Regions from separate parts of the Ahrensia sp. 13_GOM-1096m genome, predicted to be linked through region 4. Evidence: predicted binding sites of a transcription regulator. Region 4 holds the regulator's gene; each other region holds the start of a gene.
What was found. The regulator PhoB, encoded in region 4, activates phosphate uptake and scavenging genes when phosphate is short. The targets are predictions, from matches to a motif close to TGTCATNNANCTGTCAT.

Region 1 (5,515 bases), on a different contig from region 4:
AACGCAACTGGCCTTCTCGATGGCGTGACAACTAATCCGTCGCTCATTCTTAAATCTGGTCGCAACATTCTTGAAGTGACTAAAGAAATTTGCGCAGAAGTCGATGGTCCCGTTTCAGCAGAAGTCGCCGCAAGCGATTATGAAACGATCATGAAAGAAGCCGCCGTCTTGTCCAAAATTGCAGACAATATCTGCATCAAGCTGCCGCTCACAATGGACGGATTGAAAGCCTGTAAAGCGCTTACATCTGACGGCTACAAAACAAACGTCACACTTTGCTTTTCTGCAAACCAAGCTTTGCTTGCTGCTAAAGCTGGCGCGACATTCATCTCACCATTTATTGGCCGCCTTGATGACATGGCGATCAACGGCATGGAATTGATCGGCGAAATTCGCACGATCTATGACAATTACGGTTTCTCAACTGAAATTCTTGCGGCCTCTATCCGCACAGTAAATCACGTTAAAGAAGCTGCTCTTATCGGTGCAGACGTTGCAACAATTCCGCCTTCAACATTGAAAGCGCTTGTTAAGCACCCGCTTACAGACAAAGGCCTTGAGCAGTTCACAGCTGACTGGGCAAAAACTGGACAGAATATCGCGGGTTAATTACCGCCTTAAATCTCGGAACTTAAACTAGCTTCGGTCGTTGCATGGATACCCAGCAATAACCGGAGCTTTTTTATGAAAACTTTTCTCATCACGGGCGCATCTTCCGGCATTGGCGCTGCCACCGCACGCCGCGCACGCAATGCAGGTTACCGCGTTGTGCTGGCCGCACGATCAAAATCAAAACTTGAAGAATTAGCAAAAGAGCTTGGCGGACCGGAATATGCCATCGCTGTCGCATGCGATGTGACCCAAGACGGCGATCAAGAAAAGCTCATCAGTACTGCCGTTGAAACTTTCGGCTCTATCGATGTTGTTTTTGCCAATGCAGGTTTTGGCGCAACCGGATCAGGCACAGCTGGCGGTGATCCTGAAAACTGGAAAGACATGATTCTCACCAATATCTATGGCTGCATCATGACCTGCCGCACCGCGCTGGATGAAATCAAAAAGTCAAAGGGCCATTTTATATTAACCTCATCAGTCGCAGGCCGCGTAACGCTAAAAGGCTCAGTTTACGGCGCAACCAAATGGGCGGTCACTGGCTATGGGCGTAATTTGCGCGAAGAAGTCAAAGATGATGGCGTGCGGGTCACATTAATTGAACCTGGCAAAGTGGACACACCATTTTTCGATGATAGTGCGACCGAAGCACTTCACGCCGAAGACATCGCGCAGGCTGTGATGTATGCAGTCTCACAGCCCGAACATGTCAATGTCTCGGAAATATTGGTAATGCCAAACTACGCCAAACAGGACGACTAACCAAAAGGCGAGACAGCTTTTGGGTCATCGCGCAGCGTGATCTCGCAGTGCTTTTGCAATGTCACGGTTAGATCTTGAACATCACCTTCGAGCGCCGATGTATCAATTGGCTGCCCGATTGTCATCTCAAAGGTTTTACCCTTTTTGTTGAGCAACTCATGGAAAATGGTCATGTCGCGCAGCTCCGTATTACGGTGCGCTAAAAGATAGAATAGCCCTGAATTGCGCGCCTTCATATTCATCGGAATAATCGGCACTTTATAGCGTTTGGCCATTTGCAAAGCTGTCGCCATCCAAGGCCGTTCGGTCAGCCCATTTCTAGTCCAATAAGCAATACGGCCAGACGGAAACAGCATGATCGCGCGTTCGTCTTTAAAGGCATTATTGGTTTGCACCAATGTCTGGCGACTTTTCGCCATCGACTTTTGGTCTGCACGCCATTCCACCGGAATGATAATTTCAGAAAGCCGCTGATTGACCCTGATCGCATCGCGATTGGCAAAAAACACCAAATCATCGCGCTTGTTTTTAATCATGTCATAAACGGCAATACCATCAGCAATACCGGTTGGATGGTTCGACACAAGAATGAAACCACCCTTTTCAGGGATGTTTTCGATGCCTTGAACCGGCACATCAAGCGTCAAAAGCTGGCTAACATATTCAAAGCACTCAAGCCCGCTCATGCCCTGCACTTCGTCAGCCATCTTCACAGCCTGCTTATAGTGCAAAACACCATGCAGCGGCTTTTTGATAACAGGCCAAATCCAATGTTTAATCAGTGTATGTCCGCGCTCATTGATCAATTGATCAACGATGTGCAAATCCTCGTGGCGCGCCACGCCCGCGCTACGCTGCGCAAGCATATCGAAAAAAGCCACTGTGGTCTGATTGTCCATAGCCATGTGTTCCGGTTGGCATATGGTCCCCTATCGCTAATTAATGTCACAACCTTATGACACAAGCGCATAGGCCGTAAAACCACCTTGCGTCAATGCATGCGCAAGGCGGTTTCAAATTTTGCTACGAGGCGTGTTATTTTTAGCTGCCATGGCCAGCAACGCCTTGATAAGCAGCATTGCCCCACACTTTTTTAACCGTTTCGTCGCGCCCGCACGCTGCGCGGTACTTCTTATAAGCATCAGCCCGTTTGATAAGGCCAAAGCGCGTCAGCTGATTTTCTTGGCTACGATAATAGTTCTGGTGGAAGTCTTCAGCAGCCGTAAAATTTGGTGCGCCCTTTACAGGTACAGGTAGTTTTTTACCAAGCTGGGCTGATGCATCGGCAAGTGCTGCTTCTGCGGCAGCTTTTTCCTCAGGCGTTGAGGCAAAAAGCGCTGGCGCATAAGTCATACCGCGGTCGCAGAACTGCCCGCCACCATCGGTTGGATCAATCGTGCGCAAAAAAGTCGTCACCAGCGTTTTATAGTCCGTGACATCGGAATCATAATCGATTTTGACAACTTCATAGTGACCCGCATGGCTTTTATAAGTTGGGTTGGGGCTTGTGCCACCAGCAAAACCGGATGTGGTTGCTGTTACGCCTTTAACCTTGTCAAAATCAGATTCAACACACCAGAAACATCCACCCGCAACAACCACTGTTTTGGTTTCAGCAGTGGCAGTTGTCGCTGCACCCGCCGCAAATATTGCGCCAAGTAAACCAGCTTTCAATGTGGATTTGAGCATGCGTAGACTCCATTTAAATTTCATATCTAACAATCTAACGCACAGATTATGCCTAAAGTTTCGAAGCGCAATTAAACTTGGCTTCAAACAAACGTGATCAAGGCATGGCACAAACGACCATAACAAAAAGCCCGCAGCTTTCGGCCACGGGCTTTCAAAAATATAGACTGTGACCGGTGCTTATACGCGCCGCTCAACCATCATCTTTTTAACTTCAGCAATGGCTTTCGCAGGGTTTAGACCCTTTGGACATGATTGCGCACAGTTCATGATCGTGTGGCAACGATACAAACGGAACGGGTCTTCCAGATCGTCCAAACGCTCACCTGTTGCTTCATCGCGCGAATCAATCAACCAGCGATAGGCTTGTAGCAAGACCGCAGGGCCGAGGTAACGATCGCCATTCCACCAATAGGATGGGCAAGACGTTGAACAACACGCACACAGAATACACTCATAAAGACCATCCAGTTTCTGGCGGTCCTCATGGCTCTGTTTCCATTCTTTTTCAGGCGCTGGCGTCGTTGTTTTAAGCCAAGGCTCAATCGAGCGGTGCTGCGCGTAAAAATTCGTCAAATCAGGCACAAGGTCTTTAACCACAGGCAGATGCGGCAGCGGATAGACTTTCACCGTGCCCTTGACCTCGTCCATACCTTTGGTACAGGCCAGCGTGTTGGTGCCGTCAATGTTCATCGCACATGAACCGCAAATGCCTTCGCGGCATGAACGGCGCAATGTCAACGTCGGATCGATTTTGTTTTTGATGTACAAAAGACCATCAAGAACCATCGGGCCGCAATCATCCATATCAATATGATAGGTGTCGATTGTCGGATTGGCATCATCATCTGGCGACCAGCGGTAAATGCGGAATTCACGAATATTCTTCGCACCTTCCGGCTTTGGCCAGCTTTTGCCTTCAGACATGGTCGAGTTTTTTGGGAGTGTTAATTCAGCCATTTTATTTCCTCAATACACCCGTGCTTTCGGCGCGATTTTTGCCAGATCGATACCCGGCTGCAAAAGCTCTGTGTGTACGCCGCGATATTTAAGCGTCACTTCTCCGGCATCCGAAACCCAGCTCAGCGTATGCTTGCGCCAGTTTTCATCATCACGGCCGCCATAAGGACCATCCACATAATCTTCACGTGCATGGCTACCACGGCTCTCTTTACGGGCTTCCGCGCCATAAACAGTTGTGATCGCATTGGCCATCAAGTTTTCAAGCTCTAATGTTTCCACCAGATCAGAATTCCAGATCATCGAGCGGTCGGTGACTTTCAAATCGCTAAGTTGTTTGTAAGCATCGTCCATCCGGCGACAACCGCTTTCAAGCGTTTCTTGCGTGCGGAATACGGCAGCATCTTCCTGCATGATTTTCTGCATAGTCAGGCGCAATTCAGCCGTTGGCGTGCCACCATCAGCATGACGCAGACGGTCAAAGCGCTCCATGATCTTATCGCAAGATTTCTCATTGATATCAGGGATCGCGCTTTCGCGGTCAATCACTTCACCCGCACGAATAGCCGCTGCACGGCCAAACACCACAAGGTCGATCAGTGAGTTAGAGCCCAAACGGTTCGCACCATGCACAGATGCACAGCCAGCTTCGCCCACAGCCATCAAGCCCGGTGTTACACGGTCCGGCTCGTCAGCGGTTGGGTTCAAAACTTCGCCCCAATAATTGGTCGGAATACCGCCCATATTATAATGAACTGTCGGCAGAACCGGAATCGGCTCTTTGGTAACATCCACGCCAGCGAAAATTTTCGCTGATTCAGAAATACCCGGCAAACGTTCGTTCAAGACCGCAGGATCCAAATGGTCCAGATGCAGGAAGATATGGTCTTTATCTTTGCCAACACCGCGCCCTTCGCGAATTTCCATCGTCATACAGCGTGAGACAACATCGCGGGATGCCAAGTCTTTTGCCGATGGCGCATAACGCTCCATAAAGCGCTCGCCTTCGGAGTTAACGAGATAACCGCCTTCGCCGCGCGCACCTTCCGTAATCAGGCAGCCTGCGCCATAAATTCCGGTTGGGTGAAACTGTACGAATTCCATGTCTTGAAGCGGCAATCCGGCGCGTGCAATCATGCCGCCGCCATCACCAGTACATGTATGCGCTGATGTTGCCGAGAAATATGCGCGGCCATAACCGCCCGTCGCCAAAACAACCATCTTCGCAGAAAAGCGGTGGATCGTGCCGTCATCAAGGTTCCATGCAACAACACCGGTACAGGTGCCATCATCATCCATGATCAGATCAAGCGCGAAATATTCAATAAAGAACTGCGCGTTGTGCTTCAGGCTTTGGCCGTAAAGCGTGTGCAAAATAGCATGGCCTGTGCGGTCTGCCGCAGCACATGTGCGCTGTACGGGCGGTCCCTCACCATAGTTCTGCATGTGGCCGCCAAATGGACGCTGATAGATTTTGCCTTCTTCATTGCGG
Region 2 (5,515 bases), on a different contig from region 4:
GACAGCGCCTTCTGGTGCAAGCGCCGTTGGCAAAAGCTGCGCCAATTCAGGATCTTTGCCTTCGCCCATATCTTTGTATGCGCCGACAATTGATCCGCGTTCAGACAGAATGAAAATATATTGCTGGCCGTCAAATGTTCCGACTTCCAAACCTTCTGGTTCTGCACCCTTATTGCCTGAGCGTTTTTCAGGATAATGGCCAGCCATCGCAACTTCATATTCGAACGAAAGGCCGCTGTCGAAAAGAATTTCGCCCGTTTTGCTCATGATTGTGAAGCCGCGCGAGCCGCCTTTATAGTCGCCTTCATTGGCCATAACGAGGCGATTATTATCAAGCCATTTCATTGCATCTGGCTCACGGGGAACATCTTTTAATGTGCCGTCGAAAGTCAGCGCGCCTTCTTCGTTTGTGTCCACGTTTTCAAGGTCGACAGTGCCCGCTGAAAAGTGGGAAATGATGTCGCCGGTAGATCCATTGAATACCACCACATGGTTATTCTCCTGCAATGTGACTGCCACTTCATTGGCGTCATTGATGGTTACAAATTCTGGTTCAGGATCGGTCGGTGCAATTTCTGCCAAACCGGTCATATCGGCCATGACTTTGCTGTCGCAATCGACCGCGCCATTGTTCAATTTATACGTCAAAACGAAACCCGCTGGCATTTGCGGAATAACGCCATCGTTCAAATCTTCGTCGCGCTCGTTTTCAATCGCAACGGCGATCAAAGAACCATCTGGCGATATGGCAACTGAATCTGGCTGTCCGCCAAGATCGCAGCTTTGCGCGATCGATTGATCGGCAAGATTGATGCTTAATAATTTGCCGCTTGGCTGCGTGAAGCTCTCAGATGTATTGACCGCGACAAGTGCGTTGCCGCCTTGAACAGCAACAGATGTTGGCTCGCCATCGGTGGCAATAAAACCTGCTGGCTTTGGCGCTTTAGGGTCGGCAATATCAACCATGCCAATGCCGCCTAGAGGACTATCGGAATAAACAAGCATCATGCCGTCTTCGCTCACATCGATAATCTCGGCAGAGCTTTCAGACGTCTGTTCCATATTCTCAGGAATATTCGTGTTTACCGGAAATGAAGCGATGCGGTTAAAAACTTTTGCGCTCGTTTCTTCAGCATTAACAGTTGTTGCGGCGGCGCTTGCGACCGCAATAATGGCAACGCTGCTTAATAATTTTCCTAGTTTTGGCATGTTTATCTCCTAGCCCTCATTGTTGCCAAGGCTCTGCCGCATATCGGTGAATGTTGCATGACACTCCAATGACAGTTTGATGACGGTCCACAAATGCGTAAATTGGTTGCGCTTGGCGCGCGGTTTTGATATGCGGAAGGCATATTCCGGACATTAGTGGTTTGAACCACGCCCGCGGCACCGGCGCGGACGAACAGGAAAGGTATATCTCATGGCAACTTTGCTAATGCCAAAAGCGACAGCCGTATGGTTGGTCGATAACACTGCACTGACGTTCAATCAGATTGCGACGTTCTGTACGTTGCACCCGCTTGAAGTCAAAGCGATTGCCGATGGCGAATCAGCGCAGGGCATTAAAGGTCTTGATCCTATCAATACCGGCCAGTTGACGCGTGATGAGATTGCTCGGGCAGAAGAAAATCCTGACCACGTTTTGAAAATGCAGGAATCGAAAGTGCGCGTTCCTGTGCTCAAGAAAAAAGGCCCGCGTTATACGCCGGTTTCAAAACGTCAGGACCGTCCAAATGCAATTTTGTGGCTGGTTCGTAACCACCCAGAATTGAAAGACTCACAGATTTCTCGTCTTGTTGGTACAACCAAGAATACGATCCAGCAAATTCGTGAGCGCACGCATTGGAACTCATCAAACCTTCAGCCGATTGATCCGGTTGCTCTTGGTCTTTCATCGCAGATCGATCTTGATTTTGAAGTCAACAAAGCTGCTAAAAACCGTCCAGCGGAACTCGATGTTGAAGTTGCTGGTGATGCATTGTTGCCTGCGTCACAAACCGAAGGCATGGCGCTTGAGGATGAATCTCGCAACTACAAACCTGCGAAGCCAGAAGAAGATGAGATTGATGTCGATACAGTTTTTGCAAAACTGAACGCGCTAAAATCCAGCGACGACGATTCATCAGAAGACTAAATTGTCAGTATAGAATATTTAAAAGCCGGGTGGATAAACGCCCGGCTTTTTTGTTGTCTAAAGCTTTCCTTGATCTGGCGGAATATCGCCGCATGCTTCCATCTTGCTATAAAAGTCGCGCAGCGTTTTGCCGCGCTCTACTTTGAATATGCTTCCGGTGTCGATAAACTTTGAAATTCTGTCGATGCGAAACATACGAAAATCCTCGCGCAATTCGCACCAACCAACAAATGTCCAGCCGCCACCCCAAAACCAAAGCCCAAGAGGGCGCACGGGACGGGTTGTCTCCTGATTATTTGCATCAGTATAAATAATTTGGATGCGTTGCCGCTTGTCGGCGGCTCTTTCCAGCGCGTCAATCATCTCGCGATCATTTTGCTTCATACGGTGTGTCGGCGCATGAATTTCGACGGCGTTCAAATTGTTGCGGCGGTCTATTGGCAGCACAGATTCAATTTTAATGAGGGCTTCTTCTGCTGCACGCGCCATCGCCGCGCCGCCCCAAGCTCTGGTCATGCGTGCGCCCGCGACAAGCGCCACGACTTCATCGCGCGTAAACATTAGCGGCGGCAGGTCAAAACCTTCGCGCATAATATAGCCAACGCCTGCCTCGCCATCGATTGGCACGCCAGTTGATTGCAGGTCGGCAATATCGCGGTAGATTGTGCGTTCGGAAACTTCCAATCGGTTCGCTAGTTTGGCAGCAGTGACAAGCCTGCCACCGCGCAGGTGCTGTACGATTTGAAATAGGCGATCTGCGCGGCGCATGTCAGTACTCCCTTAATTCAAATTGAACAGGCCGATAGAATTACCGTCTGGATCTGTGATGTACACGAACCGGCCTGCCGGAATTGGGATGATGGGTGAGACGACTTTGCCGCCAGCTTTTTCAACGCGCGGCATTGCATCTTCCAATGTGTCTACGCTGGTTAAATGGATTGTGTTGCCTTCGCCTTCTTTGGCAGGTTTTCCTGGGTAAATATGACCAAATACGCCTTCTGAATCAAAGCTTTTGAACCAAACAACATCGTTTGGTTGATCGTCGCTTTTCTCTGTCTTGAGCATTTTAATGCCGAGAACAGCTTCATAAAATTTCTGGCTGCGGTCTAAATCCGTGGATGGGATTTCAAACCAGCAAGCTTCGCCAGATTTACTCTTTGTGTCAGTTGGGGCGCTCATGTTCATTTCCTTTTTGGTTGATGATGAACGCACATTGGCACAGGGCTCCTGACAACATCATGTCAGGAGGGTTGGGAAATATTTTTAATCTTCGTCGTCATCTGCGGCGGCATCATCATCGGGAATTGGCACGGTATAGTTGAGCGCCATGCGTCCGCCGTCCACATGCACAATTTCGCCGGTCATATAGGATGCCTCGTTTGAGGCTAAAAATGCGACCACAGAAGCGACTTCTGACGCTTTGCCGATACGGCCCAAAGGCGTGCGCGATAAGATGCGGCCGCGCGCTTCTGGATCATTGTTTACCGATGAAAGCATCTTGGTCATGATTGAACCTGGCCCAACGGCGTTTACCCTGATGCCATGGGGTGCAAGCGAAAGCGCCATGACTTTTGTTAGCTGATTGACCGCGCCTTTGGAGATTGAATAAGGCACCTGATCGGCCAGCGCGAAGTGTCCATTGATCGATGACATGTTGACGATTGCGCCAGCGGGACCACCATTTTTCACTTTGTCGACCATGAATTTTGCAACGCCTTGGCCGCACAAAAATCCGCCCTTGATATTCACGCGCATGACGCGGTCGAAATCGTCTTCGGAAACTGTCAGAAAATCCTCGCCGTGAACAACGCCCGCATTATTGACCAAAATATCAATGTCGCCGAATTGCTCGACAACCGCGGCGATCAAATTATGCACATCAAGCCGATTGCCAACATCGGTGTGGATGAAATGCACAGGCCCGAGCGCGGACAATTCATCGACGGCTTTGCGGCCTGCCTGTTTGTCGATATCGGCAATGGCGACCTTTGCGCCATCTAAAAGCAGGCGCTTTGTAATGGCATAGCCGATGCCTTGCGCCCCGCCGGTTACGATTGCGATTTTACCATCAAGTGCCATTTTAATTTCCTTTATTACTGGCTGTGAAACTAAGGGAATGTGGCGGTGGATGGAAGGGCGGCGGCAATGTTTATATTAAGGTGGATTTTACCTCACATTATAGACATGCGTGTGCGTTCCCGCCCGATAAGAGTAGGTTGCGTTTGCGGAAAAGTATCCAACATTTATGGCGGCGCTGCCGGTAACTGAAGCGCCAGTGCGTGACATTCTTTTAAAATATTATCGACTTCATGAGCGGGGTTTGCGTGGGTGCTGGGCGGCAATCCTGGACGCAGCGGCGGCACGCGCCTTGGGCCAGCGGGGGCCGTTTTTCGTTTATCGAGTTGCTGCGCTAAACGCTTTGCCTGTTTGGGTAAATCACTGAGCGCATCTTGCAGTGCTTTGAGCCGTGCGGTGAGGGCAGCTGCGTTAAGCGGGCGATTTTGTGGTCGCGGTGCAAAAGCCGGAGTGGACACGCCGATAACGCTGATGCGCGGCAGTGATTTGTTCGGCAGTTTGAACGCTTGCGGATGGGGCGCAGCAAACCGCTTGCGGGGATCAAAAAGTTTGAAGCGCGGCGTGTGTTGCGCGGCACTTGGCTGAAATTTTGCAAAATTGGGCAGGGTGCGCGTACTGGCTTTGACCTTGGCGTTGCAAAACCGTGCCGCAATGACGATGAGCCGCCGCGCCGCGCTTTCTGCCGGACGCAGCACGCGCAAAATTGCACTGCGGCTTTGACGCGATAGGTGCGGCGTGGCCAACGCAATGAGTGCGGCCAGCACACGCAGCAAAGCATCACGATTAAGATTGATTGCCGCCTGCCAGTTCATACCGCCCCCATTGTTTGGGACGTATTATGGGGGCGGGCGTGTGGGGGTGGATAAGTTGGTGCACCTTTTCATCTCCCGCTGGCGGGAGAGGGATGTGAGGCTTCGCGCATTTGCGCGTTAGCCGCAACTGGGTGAGGGGAATTGGATGCGGCCCCTCATCCGTCTACTCGTTATCACTCGTATCCACCTTCTCCCGCTCGCGGGAGAAGGGAAGGTGGCCCACCCTCCGTCATCCTAGACCTTGAGCCTAGGACCCATTCCGTGATGCTACTCATTTTAGCCCTTTTAACTACCAAAAAGCTGAATTTCGAATACTGGCCCATTCAAAATGACCAAAGCAGTTCGAGAAAAAACAATCTGGCCCCTATTCATAAAATATCTGGACCTAAACCTTTTGCTTGTTTTAACGTGATGCTTCAGTATCAATTTAAGTCGCGAGCGCAGGGCCGCGTAATCGGGAGATCACAATGAATAAGCCAACTAATATCAACGA
Region 3 (5,515 bases), 220 kb from region 4:
TTCGGCATTCATCATTTGATAGGATGAATCACGATGCTAAGAATTTTGTTCTGGTTTGTGTTTTATGTTTCTGCAGGGACAGCAACCGCGCAAGAAAGCCCCTCTTCTAAGTGTGACCCTGTGCAAAACTCAGTTGAAAAACTGGTTTGCGATAATCCTGAGCTAACCAAACTCGATCATTTGGTGGCGGCACGTTTTACTGATGCTCTTGACGTTACAAAGAGCTTAGATGCAGGCGCTAAAGATGCGGAACAGGAACTTGAAGCCCATCAGCAGAGCTGGATAAGTGGTCGTGATGATTGCTTGAAATCTGACGATCCGAAAAGCTGTATCTTATCGAGCTATGAACGCCGTGAAGCTGAGCTTGTCGCACTATATATGTTGGAAGAGCCAACGGCAGTCGCCACTTGGCAATGTGGAGATTCTCCGGCCAATGAGTTGGTGACTTCCTTTTTCGAGACGGAGTCGTCAGGGGTTCGTATAGAGCGCGGTGGCAACATATCTTTTGGCTGGCTTGCAATTACTGCTTCCGGTTCACGCTATGACGGTGATTTTGGGGAATCCATTTGGATGAAAGGTGATGAAGCGCAATACTGGACGCCTGAACCAGATAGCGTAGAACTGAATTGCATTGTCATCAGTCAGTAAATGCGCGGCCTCTTTAGTCATTGGCAATCATGAGTGATACGCGGTCAGCTGCAAAACGCGTTTTCGAGTATTGAATAGGATTGCCATCTGTATCTGAATTGATGGCTTGCGTTACAAGCACAATAGCACCCGGCGAAAGCTGCAAGTATTCAGTGTCTTTCATCGTGGCGTGATGGGCTTCAATTTCCGTCGACTGGCGCAAATAGTCATCAACACCGCAATGCGCCAGAGCTTTCGTTATCGAGCCGGTGGTTTGATATGCTGCGCCAATATCAGGAAAGCGCTGCGCACAAAACCACGAGGTTGAACGGGAAACGGGCATTCCGTCAGCTTCGCTTAATGCATCCAAACAGATCACATTTGAACCTGCTGTAATTTGGAGTGCAGATGCGATTTCCGGCGTTGCGATTTCAGTCGAAAGGTTCAGCAGCTTTCCGCGTGTTGTCTGTGCCTGCTTACCAATACCATCTGAAAACCGTGTTCTTTTGCCGATAGGATAACTGATACGCTTTTGGCGGCGCACAAAAGTGCCTTGCCCTTGGCGGCTTTCAACGATGCCTTCTTTTGCCAACGCATTTAAAGCAGCTCGTACCGTGTGGCGATTGACATCAAATCGCTTTGCCAGCGTTAATTCTGAGGGCAGACGGCTATCCTTGAGAGCTAGATTTGTCGCAATCTCATTGCGCAGCTCATCAGCAATCTGCCGCCATATCGCAATACCCGAGCGGCGTTCGAGTGCTTTTACATTCATAATCGTTGCCTCAACATCAGCGCAATTTCATCATGGTGTCATATGGTCGTCATGTAGTCCCGATAAATCACTTGTCACATGTTTAGTTGTCTATAACAATAGACAAATTTAAATGAGGCAGTTTATGAGTGATACAAAAGACAGTCGGCGCAATCGTATGGCGGTTTTGGCAATGTCTGACACGGCCACATTGGTGGAGTTTTGGATAACGCTGGGCGTTGATCCTGAGTTTACAATGCCGCGTGCTCCACAAACGGGCATTATCGGCTTGCGTGGTCGCATTGGCGGCGGCGGCGATGCCTTCAATTTTGGTGAAGCGACGGTTACGCGGGCAACAGTAAAATTGGCATCCGGTTTTGTTGGGCATGCTTATGCGCTTGGCCGCGATCACACCAAAGCAAAACTATCAGCAATAATCGATGCGCTTGCACTGGACGAAACTTGGTCCGCACGCATTGAAAATGAAATCATTACCCCGTTGCAAAATCGAATTAAGGCCCGCGATCAAAAACGCGCAGGTGAAACAGCGGCTACAAAAGTTGATTTCTTTACTATGGTTCGCGGAGAAGATTGATGCAGATAAATGAAAAAGCAATGGCGGCGAGCGCGTTGGAAGGTGGCTTTGCTGACCCGGTTTTCGACTCTCAAAATGTTTTTAATGCCGTGATGAATGCGATGGCCCGTCCAGGGACGGTAAGCTCGCTGCCAGCACTGGCCAGTGCGCCGGAGCCGGTTTTTGATACTGCAGCGGCAATTATTGCGGCGCTTTGCGATGCTGATACGCTTTTGTGGTTGGATGAGGTCTCATCACAAAACAGCGCTCTTCGAGACTGGGTTACATTTCAGACAGCTGCGCCGCTGACGACACAAAAATCCGATGCGCAATTCGCGCTTTTGACTGATAAAAAAATGCCGTTGGATATAGCGCAATTTGCACAAGGCTCACAAGAATATCCTGACCGCTCTTGCACGCTCATCATTCAGGTTGACGATATTTCAAACGCCGCAGGATTAAGCCTCTCCGGTCCCGGTATCAAAGATACCGCTGATCTTCATGTGCAAGGTTTGCCGGAGCTGTTTCTGGATCAGTGGCGACAAAACAAATCACGTTTTCCATGCGGTGTTGATGTCATTTTGGTCAGCGCTTCATCGCTTGTCTGTTTGCCGCGCACGACAAATATCTCACAGGGAGTTATCTGATGTATGTTGCTGTAAAAGGCGGCGAGACCGCTATTAATAACGCGCATAAACTGCTTGCAGATAGGCGTCGCGGCGACCGCGATATTGACGCATTGTCGCTGGCTCAAATCAAAGAGCAGCTTGCTCTTGCCGTGGACCGTGTCATGGCAGAAGGTTCATTATATGACCGCGATCTTGCTGCGCTTTCAATAAAGCAATCGCGCGGTGATATGATTGAAGCGATATTTTTGCTTCGCGCTTACCGCACCACCTTGCCGCGCTTTGGTTATTCGCAGCCAATAAATACCGGTGAAATGAAGATCGAACGCCGCATCTCTGCGACATATAAAGATCTGCCCGGCGGCCAAATGCTTGGGCCAACTTTTGATTATACGCATCGTCTGCTTGATCCTGATTTAGCACAAGATGAAGCCACAGATGAGCCTGTCACGCGCAAGCCAGATATCGGTCGCACGCAACGTGTGTCAGAAATTTTGGCGAATGAAGGGCTTATCGAAGCTGATGGGAAAAATGGCCATGGCGCAGAAGAGCCGGGCGATATTACCCGCACACCGACAGAATTTCCGATGAGCCGTGATGAGCGTTTACAATCATTGTCGCGCGGCGATGAGGGGTTCTTACTGTCTCTCGCCTATTCAACACAACGTGGTTATGCCCGCTCGCACCCCTTTGTCGGCGAAATTCGTATAGGCGAAGTCGACGTTGAAATTGAGGTGCCGGAATTAGGGTTCTCTGTTCCGATTGGCCGCGTGAAAGTCACCGAATGTCAAATGGTCAATCAATTCCAAGGCTCGGCAAAAGTGCCTCCTCAATTTACCCGCGGCTATGGTCTTGTGTTCGGGCAGTTGGAGCGAAAAGCAATGGCAATGTCGCTGTGCGATCGAGCGCTGCGCGCGCGTGAATTGGGAGAAGATATAGTTGCGCCAGCGCAAGACGAAGAGTTCGTGATCGCTCATTCAGATAATGTGCAAGCAACGGGCTTCGTGGAACATTTGAAACTGCCTCATTACGTGGATTTCCAAGCTGAACTTGGCATCGTGCGCCAGATGCGCCGCGAATATGCTGAGACGAGTGATGCTGTTTCCAGCATGATCAAGGAGGCAGCAGAATGAGTATTCAAGCTGATTATAACTTCGCTTATCTCGACGAACAAACCAAACGAATGATCCGCCGTGCGATACTAAAAGCAATTGCGATACCGGGTTATCAAGTTCCGTTCTCAAGCCGTGAAATGCCAATGCCTTATGGATGGGGCACAGGCGGTGTGCAGGTCACCGCATCAATCATTGGACCTGATGATGTCCTAAAAGTGATTGACCAAGGGGCGGACGATACAACGAATGCCGTATCCATCCGCGCTTTCTTTGCCAAAGTCGCGCGCGTGAAAACAACAACTCATACGGGCGAAGCCACGATCATTCAGACGCGCCATCGTATTCCCGAAGAGCAGTTGCGCGATGGTCAGATACTTGTCTACCAAGTGCCTATTCCTGAACCACTGCGCTTCCTAGAGCCGCGCGAAACTGAAACGCGCAAGATGCATGCACTGGAAGAATATGGCCTCATGCATGTGAAGCTTTATGAGGATATTGCAACGCACGGTCATATCGCCACGACCTATGCATATCCGGTGAAGGTTGAAGGGCGTTATGTCATGGACCCTTCACCAACACCAAAATTTGATAATCCAAAAATGCATATGTCTGAAGCGTTGCAGCTGTTCGGTGCAGGGCGCGAAAAACGCATTTATGCAATTCCGCCTTACACAAATGTAGTCAGTCTCGATTTTGATGATCACCCATTTGAAGTTCAAAAATTCGATAAACCCTGTGCGATCTGTGCAGCGGAAGGCGTTTATTTGGACGAAGTCATTCTCGATGATCAAGGCAGCAGAATGTTTGTTTGCTCGGACACTGACAATTGTGAAAGCAGGCAAGCGGCCGGTCACCGCGGCGAACTTTCTGGAATGGAGGCAGCACAATGAACAATCAGCCACTTTTATCGGTCAATGAAGTCTCCAAATTTTATGGCGCACGTATTGGGTGCCGCGATGTTTCATTTGATCTTTATCCAGGCGAAGTCTTGGCAGTGGTCGGCGAAAGTGGGTCTGGTAAGACAACACTTTTGAACTGTATTTCAACGCGCCTAGAGCCAACAAGCGGTTCAGTGATGTATCGTATGCGCGATGAAACAAAGCGCGACCTTTACCAAATGAGTGAAGCGGAACGGCGCTTCTTAATGCGTACCGATTGGGGTTTTGTGCACCAAAATCCAGCTGATGGTCTGCGCATGGCTGTTTCAGCAGGCGCTAATGTTGGCGAACGCTTAATGGCCGTTGGTGATCGCCATTATGGCAATATTCGCGAAAGTGCGATCGACTGGCTTGGCCGCGTAGAAATCAATGAAGACCGTGTTGATGATCAGCCTCGCGCTTTTTCAGGCGGCATGCGTCAGCGATTACAAATTGCGCGTAACCTCGTCACTGGCCCACGCTTGATGTTCATGGATGAGCCTACCGGCGGCCTTGATGTATCTGTACAGGCGCGTTTGCTCGATTTGATACGCGGTCTTGTGCGTGATCTTGGATTGGCGGCCATTGTTGTCACGCACGATCTGGCGGTTGCTCGTCTTTTATCGCACCGAATGATTGTGATGAAGGATGGCCATGTCATTGAGAGCGGCCTGACGGACCGTGTCCTTGATGATCCGCACGAGCCTTACACACAGCTTCTCGTATCTTCCATTTTACAAGTTTAAAACAGGCACGCGATTATGACTGCAGCAATTACAGTTTGCGAAATATCAAAAACCTTCACCATGCATCTGCGTGACGGGATAAAAATCCCTGTTGTTACGGGCGTAAATTTTGCCGTTAAGGCGGGGGAGTGTGCCGTACTCGGTGGTCCGTCAGGCGCA
Region 4 (5,515 bases):
CGTGACAGCACTTTTGCCGTATCGGCAATAGTTTCATCACGGCCAAGCTGCATTTCATTGCCCGTCAACATGATTGTTTCACCGCCAAGCTGGCGCATTCCAACATCAAATGACACACGCGTTCTGGTCGACGGCTTTTCAAAAATCATCGCCAGTGCCAAACCATCTAAAGGCTTGTTGGCCGTTCCAGCTTTTTGCGCTTTTTTGCGTGTGCCAGCAGCTTCCATGATCCGGCGAAGTTCACCTGAATCAATAGCAGCAATATCTAGAAAATGACGAGGAGCCATGATTTTGTTCCAAACTTTTGTGAGTTTAGCTGATACGCGTTAAGGCGTTTTCAGCGATAGACTTTGGGCCGCTTTTTCTAGCCGCGCCAAACCCTCTGAAATTTCGTTATCGGTGATATTAAGCGGCGGCAAAAGCCGGACCACATTTGCACCAGCTGGTATGGCCAACATGTCTTGTTCCATTAATGCTTTGACAAAGTCGAGATTATTGACCTTGCATTTCAAGCCCAAGATCAAACCTTCTCCGCGCACTTCCTCGACCACATCAGGAAACTGATCTGTCAGCGAAGCAAGACCTTGCTTAAACCGCAAAGATTTCTGCTTCACGTCATCAAGAAAACCATCTTCAAGCACAATATCAAGAACGGCATTACATGCAGCCATAGCTAATGGATTGCCGCCATATGTCGTGCCGTGCACACCTGGGACCATGCCGCTTGCTGCTTCTTCTGTCGCAAGACATGCACCAACAGGAAAGCCGCCGCCAAGTGCTTTAGCAGAAGCTAAAATATCGGGCTCAATACCGGCAAGTTCATAGGCAAAAAGGTGACCAGTACGTCCCATTCCGGTTTGAACCTCATCCAAAATCAACAAGACATCATTTTCATCGCACAATTGGCGAATGTCTTGAAGAAACTGGGTGGGCACCGAGCGGATACCGCCCTCACCTTGAATTGGCTCAATTAATATTGCAGCAACGTCATGGGTCATGGCAGCTTTGAGCGCATCCAGATCACCAAATGGCAATTGATCGAAACCCTCAACTTTCGGGCCAAAACCTTCCAAATATTTTTCCTGCCCACCGGCCGCAATCGTTGCGAGCGTGCGGCCATGAAATGCGCCTTCAAAAGTCAAAATACGAAACCGCTCAGGGTTTCCTTTTGAATAATGGTAACGGCGCGCAGTTTTAATGGAACACTCCAGCGCTTCTGCACCTGAATTCGTAAAGAATACGCGGTCAGCAAAGCTTGCGTTGCAAAGCCTTTCAGCTGCGCGCGCTTGGCCCGGAATTTCATATAGGTTCGATGTATGCCAGAGCTTTTCAGCCTGCGCCTTTACCGCCTCCACTAAATGCGGATGGGCATGGCCAAGTACATTAACCGCAACACCGCCGCCAAAATCTAAATATTTTCGGCCGGTTTGATCATACAGCCAAACGCCTTCACCGCGCTCGACCACGATGGGTGCTCTGTTATAAGTATTAAAGAGTGATGACGGCGCATTCATGTTTCTGGCCTAGAAGGTATAAATGAAAATGAAAAATGCCGCCCTCATGAGCGGCAATGACAGATAATGCGAGCTAAACACAGATGTCAATCGCTGCAGCCTGTGGTTAACCTTCAAGAAAATCAAGATTGTGATGCATTTTTGACTCACTTTTCATTGAAGTTGGGGAAAACCGAGAATTCGGATTCGTTAGTGCCTCAGGACTCTTGATCGAGAGTCCAGCACTATTGTAGTTTAAAAAAAACGGCAAGAAAGCCAGATAGTAAACTGTTCCTCATGTATCGAGTACGTCGCAGGTCTAATATCTATGACCGAGCAACGGAGAGGGATTCTATCTATAAACAGGATGGAGACGACCGTGAGTTGGACCGACGAACGCGTAGAAATGCTGAAAAAATTATGGGCAGAAGGTCTGAGCGCAAGCCAGATCGCTGCTAAACTTGGAGGCGTAAGCCGCAATGCGGTGATTGGTAAAGTCCACCGCCTTAAACTTTCAGGGCGAGCTAAATCGACAAAGCCTGCTGCACCGCGCGTGCGCCGCACACCCAATAGTGGTGGCACTTCGCGTCCAGCGTCCTCATCAGCAAGCAGCAGTGGCTCCTCTTCGGGCGGCGGCTCGAGCGTTGGCACATTCACATTGCCGCAACGCACACCGCCATCTGTCACGCACACGATTGGTGCAACCGCGCTAAAACAGGATCACGAAGTTGTCGCCTACAAAGCGCCACACCGTGACACTGATGATGTCGTCGCGCCTATGCCGCTTAAGTTGAAACTCGTTGATATCAACGAAAACACCTGTAAGTGGCCGTTTGGCGATCCACTACAAGGTGAGTTCTATTTCTGTGGACATGGCAATGAAGAAAGTTCTCCTTACTGTAAATATCACAGCAAGCTTGCTTTCCAGCAGCCACAAGATCGGCGCCGTCCGCGCTAAAAGATAGATAAAACAAAAAGGCGGCTTAAAAGCCGCCTTTTTTAATTGTACTCATTCAAGTGTATTATTTCACGGTTTCCAAAGCATAACCTGCCCCGCGAACAGTGCGAATTGGGTCTTTAACGCGGCCAATATTTATCGCCTTGCGAAGACGCCCGATGTGAACATCAACGGTACGATCATCAACATAAATATTATCACCCCAAACACCGTCAAGAAGCTGTACCCGCGAAAATACGCGCCCTGGAGCCAACATAAAAAACTCAAGCAGACGGTATTCAGTTGGACCAAGCTTTAGCTCGCGCTCATTGCGATAAACACGGTGAGCCTCACGATCGAGCTGAATGTCACCAGCTGTTAAACGATCAGCTAGAACCTCCGGCTTCGCGCGGCGTAACATTGCACGCACACGCGCTAACAATTCAGGTGTTGAAAATGGTTTGACGACATAATCATCCGCACCCGTTGAAAGACCGCGAATACGCTCACTTTCCTCGCCGCGTGCGGTCAACATGATGATTGGCATATCTTGGGTTTCGCGGCGTGCACGCAACCGTCGGCAAAGCTCGATACCGCTTACACCCGGCAACATCCAATCAAGCAGCAAAAGGTCAGGTTGACTTTCACGCAGCATATCTTCTGCTTCGTCGCCGCGACTAACAGCTTCAACCTCAAACCCTTCTGCCTCAAGGTTATATTTCAGAAGAATGCTCAATGCTTCTTCGTCTTCAACAACCATTATGCGTGGTTTTGCGCTCATCACATCACCTCGTATCCACCAGCTTAATCTAGGCTGACTTTATGTGTTTTGTCTTCATTTGGACGTGCTGCATCAAGTTTTTGACCCTTGACCATGTAATATGTTGCCTCGGCAATATTTGTTGCATGGTCGCCGATACGCTCGATATTTTTAGCGCAGAACAGGAGATGCGTACATGTTGTAATGTTACGCGGATCTTCCATCATGTAAGTGAGCAATTCACGGAATAGAGACGTGTACATTGCGTCAATTTCTTCGTCGCGCTCAATGATATTATTGACTTCGTCAACCGAACGCGTGCCGTAGCAATCCAAAACCTCTTTGAGCTGCGCTGAGGCAAGTTCGCTCAAATGCTCAATACCGCGCGCAAATTTCACACCGTGTGAATATTCCGAAACAGAGCTGACACGTTTTGCGATACCTTTTGCCATATCGCCAATGCGTTCCAAATCAGACGAAATACGGATATTGGCAAAAACTTCACGCAAATCGTTCGCCATTGGCTGGCGCTGTGCAATTAATAGCACGGCTTTATCATCAATTTCACGCTGGCCTTCATCAAGGCGCATGTCATCTTTGATAACGGCACGTGCAAGGTCTACATCGCCTGTCGTTAGTGCTTTAACTGACTGACCAATCATTTTTTCAGCATGGCCGCCCATCTCCGCAATCTTATGCGTGAGAAACTGCATTTCATCTTCGAACGCTGAAACCGTATGTTGCTTTATCATTTCAATTTCCTAATCAGAACAGATTAAACTTAGCCAAAGCGGCCAGTTATATAATCCTGTGTGCGTTTTTCAGAAGGGTTGGTGAAAATGGTCTCTGTGTCATCAACTTCAACCAAATCGCCTAAGTGGAACATGGCTGTGCGCTGTGAAACACGCGCAGCCTGCTGCATGGAGTGCGTCACGATGACGATTGTATATTGCTCGCGCAATTCGCCGATCAATTCTTCAACAATTGCAGTTGCAATCGGGTCAAGCGCCGAACATGGCTCGTCCATCAAAATGACTTCAGGCTGAACCGCTATTGCGCGTGCAATGCAAAGACGCTGCTGCTGACCGCCGGAAAGGCCTGTACCAGGCTCCAAAAGACGATCTTTCACCTCTTCCCATAGACCTGCACCGCGCAAGCTTTTTTCGACGATAACATCCAAATCAGCTTTTGATTTTGCAAGGCCGTGAATACGCGGACCATAAGTGATGTTTTCGTAAATTGACTTTGGAAATGGGTTTGGTTTTTGGAACACCATACCTACGCGTGCGCGCAATTCCACAACATCAATATTAGGGTCATAAATATCTTCGCCATCAAGCGTTAAAAGACCTTTGACCTTACAAATATCAATCGTATCATTCATGCGGTTAAGGCAACGCAAGTAAGTTGATTTACCACAACCTGAAGGGCCAATAAGCGCAGTCACTTGTCGCTCATAAACTTCCAAGTCAATGCCGTTGATTGCCTGTTTTGCGCCGTAGAAAACTTCAACGCCTTTACCTGCCATTTTAACTTTGGGCGTTTTGCTCTCGTCGTTCATATTTATGATCTCCGACTCTTTTATTACATCGTGTTTCATTGTTTTTCGCCCATTACCAGCGACGCTCAAAGCGTCTGCGTAAGAAGATTGCCGTGATATTCATAACCGCAAGAAATGCCAGCAGTATGATAATTGCGCCTGATGTACGCTCCACAAAAGCGCGTTCTGCTTCGTTCGCCCACATAAAGATTTGAACAGGTAGTGCCGTTGCAGGATCGAGCGGTGTTGCCGGTGCATCCACCACAAAGGCGACCATACCGATCAAAAGCAACGGTGCTGTTTCACCCAAAGCCTGCGCTAGACCAATAATGGTGCCCGTCAAAACGCCGGGCGCAGCAAGCGGTAAAACATGGTGAAAGACCATCTGATTTTTAGAAGCACCAATACCGAGCGCAGCCGCACGAATTGATGGTGGCACTGCTTTTAGTGCAGCGCGCGTGGCGATAATGATCGTTGGGAGGGTCATTAAAGATAGAACGAGGCCACCAACCAGCGATGCCGAGCGCGGCAATCCCGCAAAGTTGATGAAAACAGCCAGTCCAAGCAAACCATAAACAATAGACGGTACAGCCGCCAAATTGTTGATGTTCACTTCGATTATGTCTGTCAGTTTATTTTTTGGTGCAAACTCTTCAAGATAAATAGATGCGGCCACACCAATAGGAAGTGATGTCAAAAGCACGATCAGCATCATATAAGCAGAGCCAATAATCGCGACACCAACGCCTGCTGTTTCTGGCCGGCTGGAGCCGCCATTTGTGAAC

Region 1: a site for PhoB is predicted at 2,319-2,335, ahead of N530_RS0111135 (1-acyl-sn-glycerol-3-phosphate acyltransferase). Genes of this name have one in related genera too.
Region 2: a site for PhoB is predicted at 1,278-1,294, ahead of N530_RS0109975 (esterase-like activity of phytase family protein). Genes of this name have one in related genera too.
Region 3: a site for PhoB is predicted at 1,436-1,452, ahead of phnF (phosphonate metabolism transcriptional regulator PhnF). Genes of this name have one in related genera too.

The regions. Positions count from the first base shown of each region.
Region 1 covers NZ_JIAX01000013.1:42,178-47,692, reverse strand. The annotation lists gene fsa (fructose-6-phosphate aldolase) at 1-609, shown strand, start outside; gene N530_RS0111140 (SDR family oxidoreductase) at 685-1,374, shown strand; gene N530_RS0111135 (1-acyl-sn-glycerol-3-phosphate acyltransferase) at 1,371-2,273, opposite strand; gene msrA (peptide-methionine (S)-S-oxide reductase MsrA) at 2,416-3,063, opposite strand; gene N530_RS0111125 (succinate dehydrogenase iron-sulfur subunit) at 3,244-4,023, opposite strand; gene sdhA (succinate dehydrogenase flavoprotein subunit) at 4,033-5,515, opposite strand, start outside.
Region 2 covers NZ_JIAX01000012.1:130,670-136,184, forward strand. The annotation lists gene N530_RS0109975 (esterase-like activity of phytase family protein) at 1-1,209, opposite strand, end outside; gene N530_RS0109980 (DUF1013 domain-containing protein) at 1,421-2,134, shown strand; gene N530_RS0109985 (YafY family protein) at 2,192-2,902, opposite strand; gene N530_RS0109990 (VOC family protein) at 2,915-3,313, opposite strand; gene N530_RS0109995 (SDR family NAD(P)-dependent oxidoreductase) at 3,398-4,213, opposite strand; gene N530_RS0110000 (hypothetical protein) at 4,378-5,022, opposite strand; gene N530_RS0110010 (aspartate aminotransferase family protein) at 5,490-5,515, shown strand, end outside.
Region 3 covers NZ_JIAX01000006.1:525,718-531,232, forward strand. The annotation lists gene N530_RS17325 (MliC family protein) at 34-648, shown strand; gene phnF (phosphonate metabolism transcriptional regulator PhnF) at 662-1,399, opposite strand; gene phnG (phosphonate C-P lyase system protein PhnG) at 1,524-1,973, shown strand; gene phnH (phosphonate C-P lyase system protein PhnH) at 1,973-2,599, shown strand; gene N530_RS0102940 (carbon-phosphorus lyase complex subunit PhnI) at 2,599-3,711, shown strand; gene N530_RS0102945 (alpha-D-ribose 1-methylphosphonate 5-phosphate C-P-lyase PhnJ) at 3,708-4,583, shown strand; gene phnK (phosphonate C-P lyase system protein PhnK) at 4,580-5,356, shown strand; gene phnL (phosphonate C-P lyase system protein PhnL) at 5,372-5,515, shown strand, end outside.
Region 4 covers NZ_JIAX01000006.1:309,460-314,974, reverse strand. The annotation lists gene argF (ornithine carbamoyltransferase) at 1-287, opposite strand, end outside; gene N530_RS0101875 (aspartate aminotransferase family protein) at 327-1,514, opposite strand; gene N530_RS0101870 (GcrA family cell cycle regulator) at 1,873-2,451, shown strand; gene phoB (phosphate regulon transcriptional regulator PhoB) at 2,516-3,211, opposite strand; gene phoU (phosphate signaling complex protein PhoU) at 3,235-3,942, opposite strand; gene pstB (phosphate ABC transporter ATP-binding protein PstB) at 3,972-4,751, opposite strand; gene pstA (phosphate ABC transporter permease PstA) at 4,804-5,515, opposite strand, start outside.